One region of the Terribacillus sp. AE2B 122 genome, then DNA from elsewhere that is predicted to be linked to it. Evidence: riboswitches for the same ligand, from Rfam matches in the RefSeq annotation. Region 1 holds a riboswitch; each other region holds the start of a gene.
What was found. A riboswitch is a leader RNA that binds a small molecule or an ion and turns the genes downstream of it on or off. The one in region 1 is predicted to bind S-adenosylmethionine.

Region 1 (2,203 bases):
CCATTTTTTAAGCTTAGTAAGATCTACACCGTCGATGAATACTTCGCCTTCAGTGGGACGCTCCAGTAAATTGGCACAGCGGATCAGGGTACTTTTCCCTGCTCCGCTGAATCCGATTACGCCATAGATTTCACCTTTATTTATTTTCAAGGAGACGTCTTTCAACGCCTCCACTTTCTTCTTGCCCGTGGTAAAGGTCTTCGATACATTTTTCAGTTCAATCATATTGCTTCCCCCTTACCAGCTTGGAACAACGGATCCTTGGAATTCATCTTCCACAAACTGTTTTACTTCATCAGATTGATAGATTTCTTGAATCTTCTTCACAACTTCATCGTCCGTGTTCGCTGATCTTACAACAAAGTAGTTGGACCATGGGTTGTTTGCAGATTCCTCTGCAAAGATAGCATCATCATTGATATTCAAATCAGCACCCATTGCAAAGTTCGTGTTGATTGCCGCTGCTGCTACTTCCGGAAGCTGAGCTGGCAGCTGAGAAGCATCCAATTCAACGATTTCCAGATTCAGTGGATTTTCAACGACATCTTTAGCCGTTGCAGAGTTCTCTGCTTCTGGATCTACTTTCAATACTCCTGCTGTCTCAAAGAGTTTCAACGCACGATATTCGTTGGCAGGATCATTCGGTACAGCGATTTTGTCGCCTTCTTTCAATTCGGAAATATCCGAAATCTTATCTGTATAGATACCCATTGGGAACGTAAGTGTCTTAAATACTTCTTTTAGTTCATATCCTTGATTCTTTACTTGATCTTCTAGAAAAGGAAGTGTTTGATAGCTGTTCGCATCCAGGCTTCCATCATCTAACGCACTGTTTGGTGTATTATAATCATTGAATGTTTTGATTTCTACATCGATACCTTCATCGGCTGCTAGTTCTTTCACTTTTTCCATCACTTGCTCATGAGGTCCGCCGCTGACGCCGACCAATATTTTGTCATTTGCTAGTGCAGCAGATTTATCATTGCCGCATGCCGCTAAGAATAATGCTAATAATCCGATAAGTCCAAAGCTTAAGATTTTTTTCATGTTGCTCTCCCCTTTTTTCTTCGCTGTCATCAACTACAATAAAAAAGCGCCTCTCTAGATTAAGAGAGGCGCATGGTATTCGTATGCACTAATTCTCTTATCTCTCAGTACGGCTTTCACCGTCTGCAGGAATTAGCACCTAGATCATTGATCTGGTTGCCGGGCTTCATAGGACCTGTTCCTCCACCGCTCTTGATAAGAATTTCATTATACTTTTGTTGTTGATCTGTTTGTTACTTTACCTTCCAATCTAGTTATTGTCAATATAATTTTAAAATTTATAGAAAAATCAATCTGTTTTTTTGTATTAGGATAGCAGGAGAGTATGCAGTCATTTGACTCAGCCGAAGAATACGAGAATATACGACCACAGACCTTTAAAACAAGCGATTGATCAAGCGGCAAAAATCAACAGAAGTTTACATCTATCCTTTGTTACCCCCTTAGATAACGCTTCCTCCCAAGTGAATTATGGCGATTTCAACGGATTTTTAAATCTATATATGTAATCTGAACATTTTACTTGGAGTATACTATTTCTCATTAAAAATTATTTAAAACTGGTTTAAATCACAGCATGCTTGAGAACTATGAATGATTTTAAAGACCGCAAATTATAATTTTTAACACAATAAAAAGCCGGATGAAAACATCCGGCTTTCCTGTGTACAAGGCCTCCCAACACATACGTACACACACTTACTCTCTCTGTATACCAAAGCGGGCATTGATTTGCCCACGCAGCATTTGCTGGCGGCTCTCTCTTTCCGCTTCCTTCCTTTTGTCTCTCAGCATCTGCTGACGGATTTCGAAGGTTTGCACACCCTCTTCCCTTTTGTTGGCGATCTCGATCAATTGCTCTACATCCGAAAAAGAGTACTTGCGATTTCCCTTCGCTGAACGTTCAGGAAAAATGAGCTTGCGTTCCTCGTAATAACGAATTTTACGTTCAGTCAGACCAGTCAGTTCACTCACAATTCCTATTGTGATCACTTTCCTGTTCTTGTAAGAAGGCTCATTACTCATCTGTTCACCTCATCACCATGTGCTGTTACTACACATTATACCGTATTTATCCAATCATCCTAGTGTTGTGTGAGGAAACCTAACAAACAACAAAATAGTTCGTCAGCATCGCTTACATGTTTAATGCAAA
Region 2 (2,203 bases), on a different contig from region 1:
GAACGAGAGCATCCCACCTTTTCCTGTATACAGGACATTTTTCACCTTTGGCTCCTCTGCCAGGTAACCTGCGATACGCTGTGCATTTGCTTGGTGCTGCCGCATTCGAAGCGGCAGCGTCTTCAATCCGCGGATGAGAAGCCAGGAATCGAGCGGAGATAAGACAGCTCCGGTACCGTTATGCAATACTGCTAACCGATCTGATAGCTCGCTGCCTTTACTCACAACAAGACCAGCTAAAACGTCATTGTGCCCGCCGATATATTTCGTCGCACTATGAATGACGATATCTGCACCTTCTGTAATTGGCTGCTGGAAGTAAGGCGTCAGAAACGTATTATCAACAATTAACAGCAGATTGTATGCTTTTGCCAGCTGCGCATAGGCAGCAATATCTATCTCCTGCATAAGCGGGTTTGTCGGTGTTTCAAGGAAAATTGCTTTTGTATCATCCGTTATCATCATCGCTGTCTCTTCGACGGAACGAAACGGTGCATAAATCGGCGACACATCATATGCATCCGAATAGAAATCAAATAGTCGATACGTACCTCCATAAATATCCTCTGGCACTAGCAGGGAATCGCCTGAACGGAAAAGTGACAATACGAGCTGAATAGCTGCCATGCCTGAGCTGCATGCAAATGCCCGGTCGCCTTTTTCCAGCTCTGCGAACCCTTCTTCCAGGACAGTACGAGTAGGATTCTTTGTCCGTGAATAATCATACCCGGTAGATTCGCCGATTCCGCCATGTGCATAAGCAGTAGACAGATACACTGGCGGATTGACTGCCCCAGTTACTCCATCACTCTTATTTCCGAGCTGCACGAATGTTGTTTCTAAACTATATCCCATACCGCTTCTCACCCTTCTCTTCAACAAAAAAAGAACCTTCTCCCCAAAAAGGAAGAAGGTTCAGCCATGACCGAATCAGCTTCTTATCTTTAAGGCGGATACCTTTTGGATTTAGCACCGTGTCTTCTCAGACTGGTTGCTGAGACATCACTGGGCCAAGTCCCTCCGTCTCTCTTGATAAGAAAAGTTCTATATAATTTTTATATTAAAGCTATGTTATCACACAAGAATGTACAGTCAAGCATTTTTTAAAATTTTCTGCCAAATGAAATTTTTTCTAATGGAATTTTTAGCAAGGTGATGCACATCAAGGAAAGTAGTGACAAAAAATAGGATTGACACCTAGAACTTTTCGGTCTATCCTTTTCTTTACAACTGATATTTCTTATCGAGATTGGTGGAGGGAATGGCCCAACGAAACCAAAGCAACAGGCTGCAAGACGCAGTACTGTGCTAATTCCAGGTGTTTGACACTGAAGATAAGAAGAGCGGAAAATCTTTAAAAGACCCTCTTCTGTCTGGAAGAGGGTCTTTTTTTAGGTTCAATTCCGATTATTTTCATTGGAAATATCAAGATTGTTACAGGAGGTTGGAAAATGGAACAGATAAAGCAAACGCTTGCGGAAGTACATACGGAGTTAGAAAACAATTTCACCGAAGTCGTTGAGTGGAGACGTTATTTGCATCAGCATCCCGAATTGAGTTTCCAGGAGACGGAGACAGCCCGTTTCATCGCTGATAAACTGCGCAGCTTCGGCTACGAAGATATCCAGACAAACATCGGCGGCTATGGCATCGTGGCTGCACTTACAGGAAAGACAGCGGGTCCGACGATTGCGCTGCGAGCCGATTTCGATGCCCTTCCGATAGAAGATGAAAAAGAAACAGCTTATCGATCCAAAACACCTGGCGTGATGCATGCTTGTGGTCATGACGGCCATACTGCGGCATTACTCGGAACTGCCAAAGCATTGATCAAACATAAAGATAGCCTGAAAGGTAAAGTGGTCTTTTTGTTCCAGCCTGCTGAGGAAGTCCCGCCAGGCGGGGCCAATGCGATGATTGAAGATGGTGCGCTCGACGGTGTGGACTATGTATACGGTGCTCATCTTAATTCAGCTGCTCCTATCGGAAAGATCGGCGTTGGTGAAGGTTTCAAGATGGCAGCAGTGGATAAATTCGCGATTACCATCCAAGGAAAAGGCGGTCATGGCGCAGCTCCTCAAGAGGCTGTAGATCCAATTGTCATTGGAAGTGATATTGTCAGCGCCCTGCAGAAGATTGTCAGCCGCAGAGTCAACCCGCTGGAGTCAGCAGTCGTCACACTCGGTGTATTTCAATCTGGCCA
Region 3 (2,203 bases), on a different contig from region 1:
TATGCAGCTGTATCTTTGTAGATTGGCTGACGCAGGTTCAGCATCTTGATGATGCCGGCAGGACGAAGGTCGAATAAATCGCGTACCGCTTTCACCAATGCTTCTTCTGACTCTTTGCCTGTTCCGAAAGTATCGATACTGATGGATACTGGTTCAGCAACACCGATCGCATAAGCAAGCTGTACTTCACATTTCTCTGCAAGACCTGCTGCAACGATGTTCTTCGCCACATAACGTGCTGCATAAGCACCGGAACGGTCTACTTTTGTAGCATCTTTTCCGCTGAATGCACCGCCGCCGTGACGAGCATAACCGCCATACGTATCAACAATGATTTTACGTCCAGTCAGACCTGCATCACCTTGTGGTCCGCCGATAACGAATCGTCCAGTCGGGTTGATGATGTATTTTGTATTCTCATCCAGCAATTCAGCTGGAACGACAGGTTTGATAACAAGCTCTTTCAAATCGGTATGAATCTGAGCTTGCTCCACTTCTGGGTGGTGCTGTGTGGAGATGACAATCGTATCAATCCGTACTGGTTGATCGTTTTCGTCATATTCTACTGTTACTTGTGTTTTCCCATCCGGGCGCAAGTAATCCACAGTTTCATCTTTCCGTATCTTCGCCAGTTGCTTGGATAGACGGTGCGCCAATGAAATTGGCAGCGGCATATATTCTGGTGTTTCATTGCTTGCATAGCCAAACATCAAGCCTTGGTCACCTGCACCGATTGCATCGATCTCTTCGTCCGTCATCAGCCCTTCACGAGCCTCAAGCGCCTGATCAACACCACCTGCAATATCAGGAGATTGCTCATCGATTGCTGTCAATACAGCACATGTATCAGCATCAAAGCCATATTTCGCACGTGTATAACCAATTTCCTTGATTGTTTTACGCACGATGTTTTGGATATCTACATAAGCACTGGTTGTAATTTCACCTGCAACGAGTACAAGTCCAGTCGTAACAGTCGTTTCACAAGCAACACGGGCATTCGGATCCTTAGCTAGGATTTCATCTAATATAGCATCCGAGATCTGGTCACAGATTTTATCCGGATGCCCTTCAGTAACGGATTCTGAGGTAAATAATCGACGATTAGCAGTCATTCTGCCAAATCCCCCTTCAACTACAATTAATACGGAAGTTTTACTCTTTCCAAGGTATGTTATTAAGAAACTTGATAATGGGTGAAGGTTGAAAGAGCACTATCATTAGTATTGCTCTTTTTTTATTATTAAGCCGTTACATGAAAAAAACCTTCCATCATAACAGAAGGCTGGCTTATTCCCTCTCTTATCGTTCAAGGTATCCCTTGCTCAGGTTGAGCACCATTTCACAAAATGTGACGGTTGCCGGGTTTCTTAGGGCCTGTCCCTCCGCCTACTCTGAATAAGAGTGATTTTCCGTTCGCAACTATGTTATCGGAACAGCCTCCAGAAGTCAACAAAATCATGTTAATACCGACTTAAAAACTCGGAATTATTAACCAATAAAGCATTCACTTATCGATTGCATTTTAAAATAGTATGTATTAATATTTTAATGTGTTATACTAATTAAAACTTCTAAAAAAAAGGCGGGATCCAGATGCGAATGATGCACGCATTAACAGCGCTAGAAGAAATGCGCTCCCAATCCAATGTAAGGAAAAACCTATCAGCAGCTCAGCTGACGGAGGCGGCATTGTCCCACCAAGAAGCTCGTTTGACAAAGACTGGTGCTTTGCGGGCTGCGACAGGGAAATATACCGGCCGCTCACCAAAGGATAAATTCATCGTCAAAGACGAGCTTTCCGAAAACAAAGTAGACTGGGGAAAAGTCAACCAGCCTATTAGCGAAGAAACATTCGAGCAACTTTTAGGTAAAGTCGTAGACTATCTGCAGGCACAGGAAGAAGTATTCTCATTCCAAGGCTTTGCAGGGGCTGATGAACGTTACCATCTCCCAATACAAGTAATCAACGAATATGCTTGGCATAATCTATTTGCCCACCAATTGTTCATTCGGCCAAATGAGGAGGAGCTGACTGCACATAAACCTGCATTCACTGTCATCTCTGCTCCTGGTGTAAAAGCAGACCCACTAGTCGATGGCACTAATTCAGAAGCATTTGTCATCGTTTCCTTCAAACAGCGTGTAATCGTCATAGGTGGAACGGAATATGCCGGAGAAATGAAGAAATCCATCTTCTCCG
Region 4 (2,203 bases), on a different contig from region 1:
ATTCGCGGCCAAAATGTCTGCCAATCTACGCCCATGTTACGTCCACCTCCTCTATTTGTACGATTTCATTCAATTCTTCCACTGCATTGGCCGTTTTCCCAACGTCTCCATCAAAGCTAACAAGTAAGTTTCCGTAGAATTTAGCCTGAATCTCTTGGACGGAACCATAGACGATGTTCACGTCAATATCGTGCTTCCTCGTTACCCGGGATAAGACAGGTTCGCTCGCAACCTCTCCTTTAAAGATGATCCGATACAGTTGCTTCCCGCCTTTTTGTCGCCACTCATCCAATAGGGACGGAGAAGGAAGATCCTGCTGCACGGAACGGATGAAACGCTTCGTCGTCTGATGGGCAGGACTTGTGAATGTATCGAATACTCCTCCCGATTCTATGACCTCGCCATCCTCCATAACAGCAACCTTGTCGCAGATTGACTGAATCACATGCATTTCATGGGTAATCAGTAGAATTGTGATGCCGAATTCCTTATTTACCTTTTTCAGAAGTCGGAGTATCTCTCCGGTTGTATCAGGGTCCAACGCTGAGGTTGCTTCATCACAAATCAAAATATCCGGCGAAGTAGCTAGCGCCCTAGCAATGCCCACTCGCTGCTTTTGCCCTCCCGACAGCTGTTCCGGATAATCCTTTGCTTTATCCGACAATCCAACGAAGCGGAGAAGTTCATCTACTCTCTCTTTTATTTTTGCTCGCGGCATTTTTGCCAGTTTCAAAGGATAAGCAACATTACCAGCAACAGTCCGCGAGGTTAACAGATTGAAATTCTGAAAGATCATCCCTATCCTGCGGCGTACTTTCCTGACCTCAGTTGGGCGAAGACTAGCTAAATCCACACCTTGCACTTCCACAGCTCCAGCCGTCGGGTTCTCCAGCACATTCACTAGCCGTAACAATGTACTTTTACCTGCTCCGCTGAAGCCGATAATGCCGAATATTTCTCCTTCCTCGATTGTCAGATTCACATTTCGGACAGCATGCACCTCCCGTTTTCCGATTGTAAAAGTCTTAGATACATCCTTGAACGTAATCATCACTTTTCCTCCCATCAACGCAAAAGAGCCCTCTTTTTCCTTATCCAGAAAAAAGAGGGCTCCACGTATGAAACTTCCTCATTCTCATCTTCCAAACGCTCATAGGCGTTTGCAGGAATTGGCACGGTATTTGTGTAAACCCGTTGCCGAGACGTCATAGGGCCTGATCCCTCGGTCTCTCTGGATAAGAATAAAACAAGTATGTAGTTGTAAGATTTGATTACCATGTTATGGGTTTTCCAATAGAATGTCAATTCATTTTTTGAAAATCTTTTTTTCTTCTTCCCTTGTCGATATAAAAAAAGGCTGCTTACACGCAGCCTTTCAAACATAGTATAATGCTTGTCAAAAGTCACTCTTAGGATTTACAGCCACTTCGAACGAAATAACACGGCCTCCGTCGGCTTCCCAATCAAATATCCCTGCACTAACGCACAGCCATTTTCCTTTAGAAATTCAAGCTGTTCCTGTTCCTCGACACCTTCAGCAACCACGTCCAGATCGAGTTGCTTTGCCATAAGTAAAATCGTTTCAACCAACACTTTATTATTTCGATTGTGCATCATATCGCAGACAAAAGCACGATCGATTTTCAATGTATGAACAGGCAGGCGCTGGATGTACTGAAGAGAGCTGTAACCTGTCCCAAAATCATCGATGCTGATACGAATACCAAGCTGCTTGATATGCTCCAGAACAGCTATAGCATAGGAGTCACTAAATGGGATATTTTCTGTGATTTCCAATTCCAGATAAGTCGGGTCCATCTCATATTCACGCAGCGCATCCTCTAATTCTGCGAGAAAATCGGGATGGAGGAATTGATTGACAGAAATATTAACAGCAAGGCTGATCGGTTCATACTCTTGTGTTTTCCAGCAGCTCCATTGTCTGCACACTTCTCGGATCATCCATCTTCCAAGAGGAATAATGAAACGTGATTCTTCAGCAAGCGGAATGAATGTATTGGGAAACAGCAGCCCTCGCTCCGGATGCTCCCAGCGCATCAATACCTCCGCACCAGAAACAGTATTTGTATCTAAACGATATAGCGGCTGAAAGTGAAGCTGGAACTCTCCTCTTTCCAGTCCATACCGCATCTCTTTCTCAAGCTCGAGCTTGGATTGTTCTGCAGGGAGGTACGTCTCATCA

Region 2: it holds a riboswitch for S-adenosylmethionine, as region 1 does, so the genes downstream of both, AE2B122_RS13780 (methionine biosynthesis PLP-dependent protein) here and AE2B122_RS05820 (MetQ/NlpA family ABC transporter substrate-binding protein) in region 1, are expected to answer to the same signal.
Region 3: it holds a riboswitch for S-adenosylmethionine, as region 1 does, so the genes downstream of both, metK (methionine adenosyltransferase) here and AE2B122_RS05820 (MetQ/NlpA family ABC transporter substrate-binding protein) in region 1, are expected to answer to the same signal.
Region 4: it holds a riboswitch for S-adenosylmethionine, as region 1 does, so the genes downstream of both, AE2B122_RS08600 (methionine ABC transporter ATP-binding protein) here and AE2B122_RS05820 (MetQ/NlpA family ABC transporter substrate-binding protein) in region 1, are expected to answer to the same signal.

The regions. Positions count from the first base shown of each region.
Region 1 is NZ_LR700943.1:102,093-104,295, reverse strand. It holds gene AE2B122_RS05825 (methionine ABC transporter ATP-binding protein) at 1-225, opposite strand, end outside; gene AE2B122_RS05820 (MetQ/NlpA family ABC transporter substrate-binding protein) at 238-1,047, opposite strand; SAM riboswitch class I at 1,142-1,249, opposite strand; gene AE2B122_RS05815 (MerR family transcriptional regulator) at 1,747-2,073, opposite strand.
Region 2 is NZ_LR700946.1:271,091-273,293, forward strand. It holds gene AE2B122_RS13780 (methionine biosynthesis PLP-dependent protein) at 1-855, opposite strand, end outside; SAM riboswitch class I at 936-1,039, opposite strand; SAM riboswitch class I at 1,238-1,341, shown strand; gene AE2B122_RS13785 (M20 family metallopeptidase) at 1,452-2,203, shown strand, end outside.
Region 3 is NZ_LR700948.1:130,926-133,128, reverse strand. It holds gene metK (methionine adenosyltransferase) at 1-1,115, opposite strand, end outside; SAM riboswitch class I at 1,300-1,405, opposite strand; gene pckA (phosphoenolpyruvate carboxykinase (ATP)) at 1,597-2,203, shown strand, end outside.
Region 4 is NZ_LR700944.1:28,861-31,063, forward strand. It holds gene AE2B122_RS08595 (methionine ABC transporter permease) at 1-35, opposite strand, end outside; gene AE2B122_RS08600 (methionine ABC transporter ATP-binding protein) at 26-1,051, opposite strand; SAM riboswitch class I at 1,133-1,242, opposite strand; gene AE2B122_RS08605 (GGDEF domain-containing phosphodiesterase) at 1,417-2,203, opposite strand, start outside.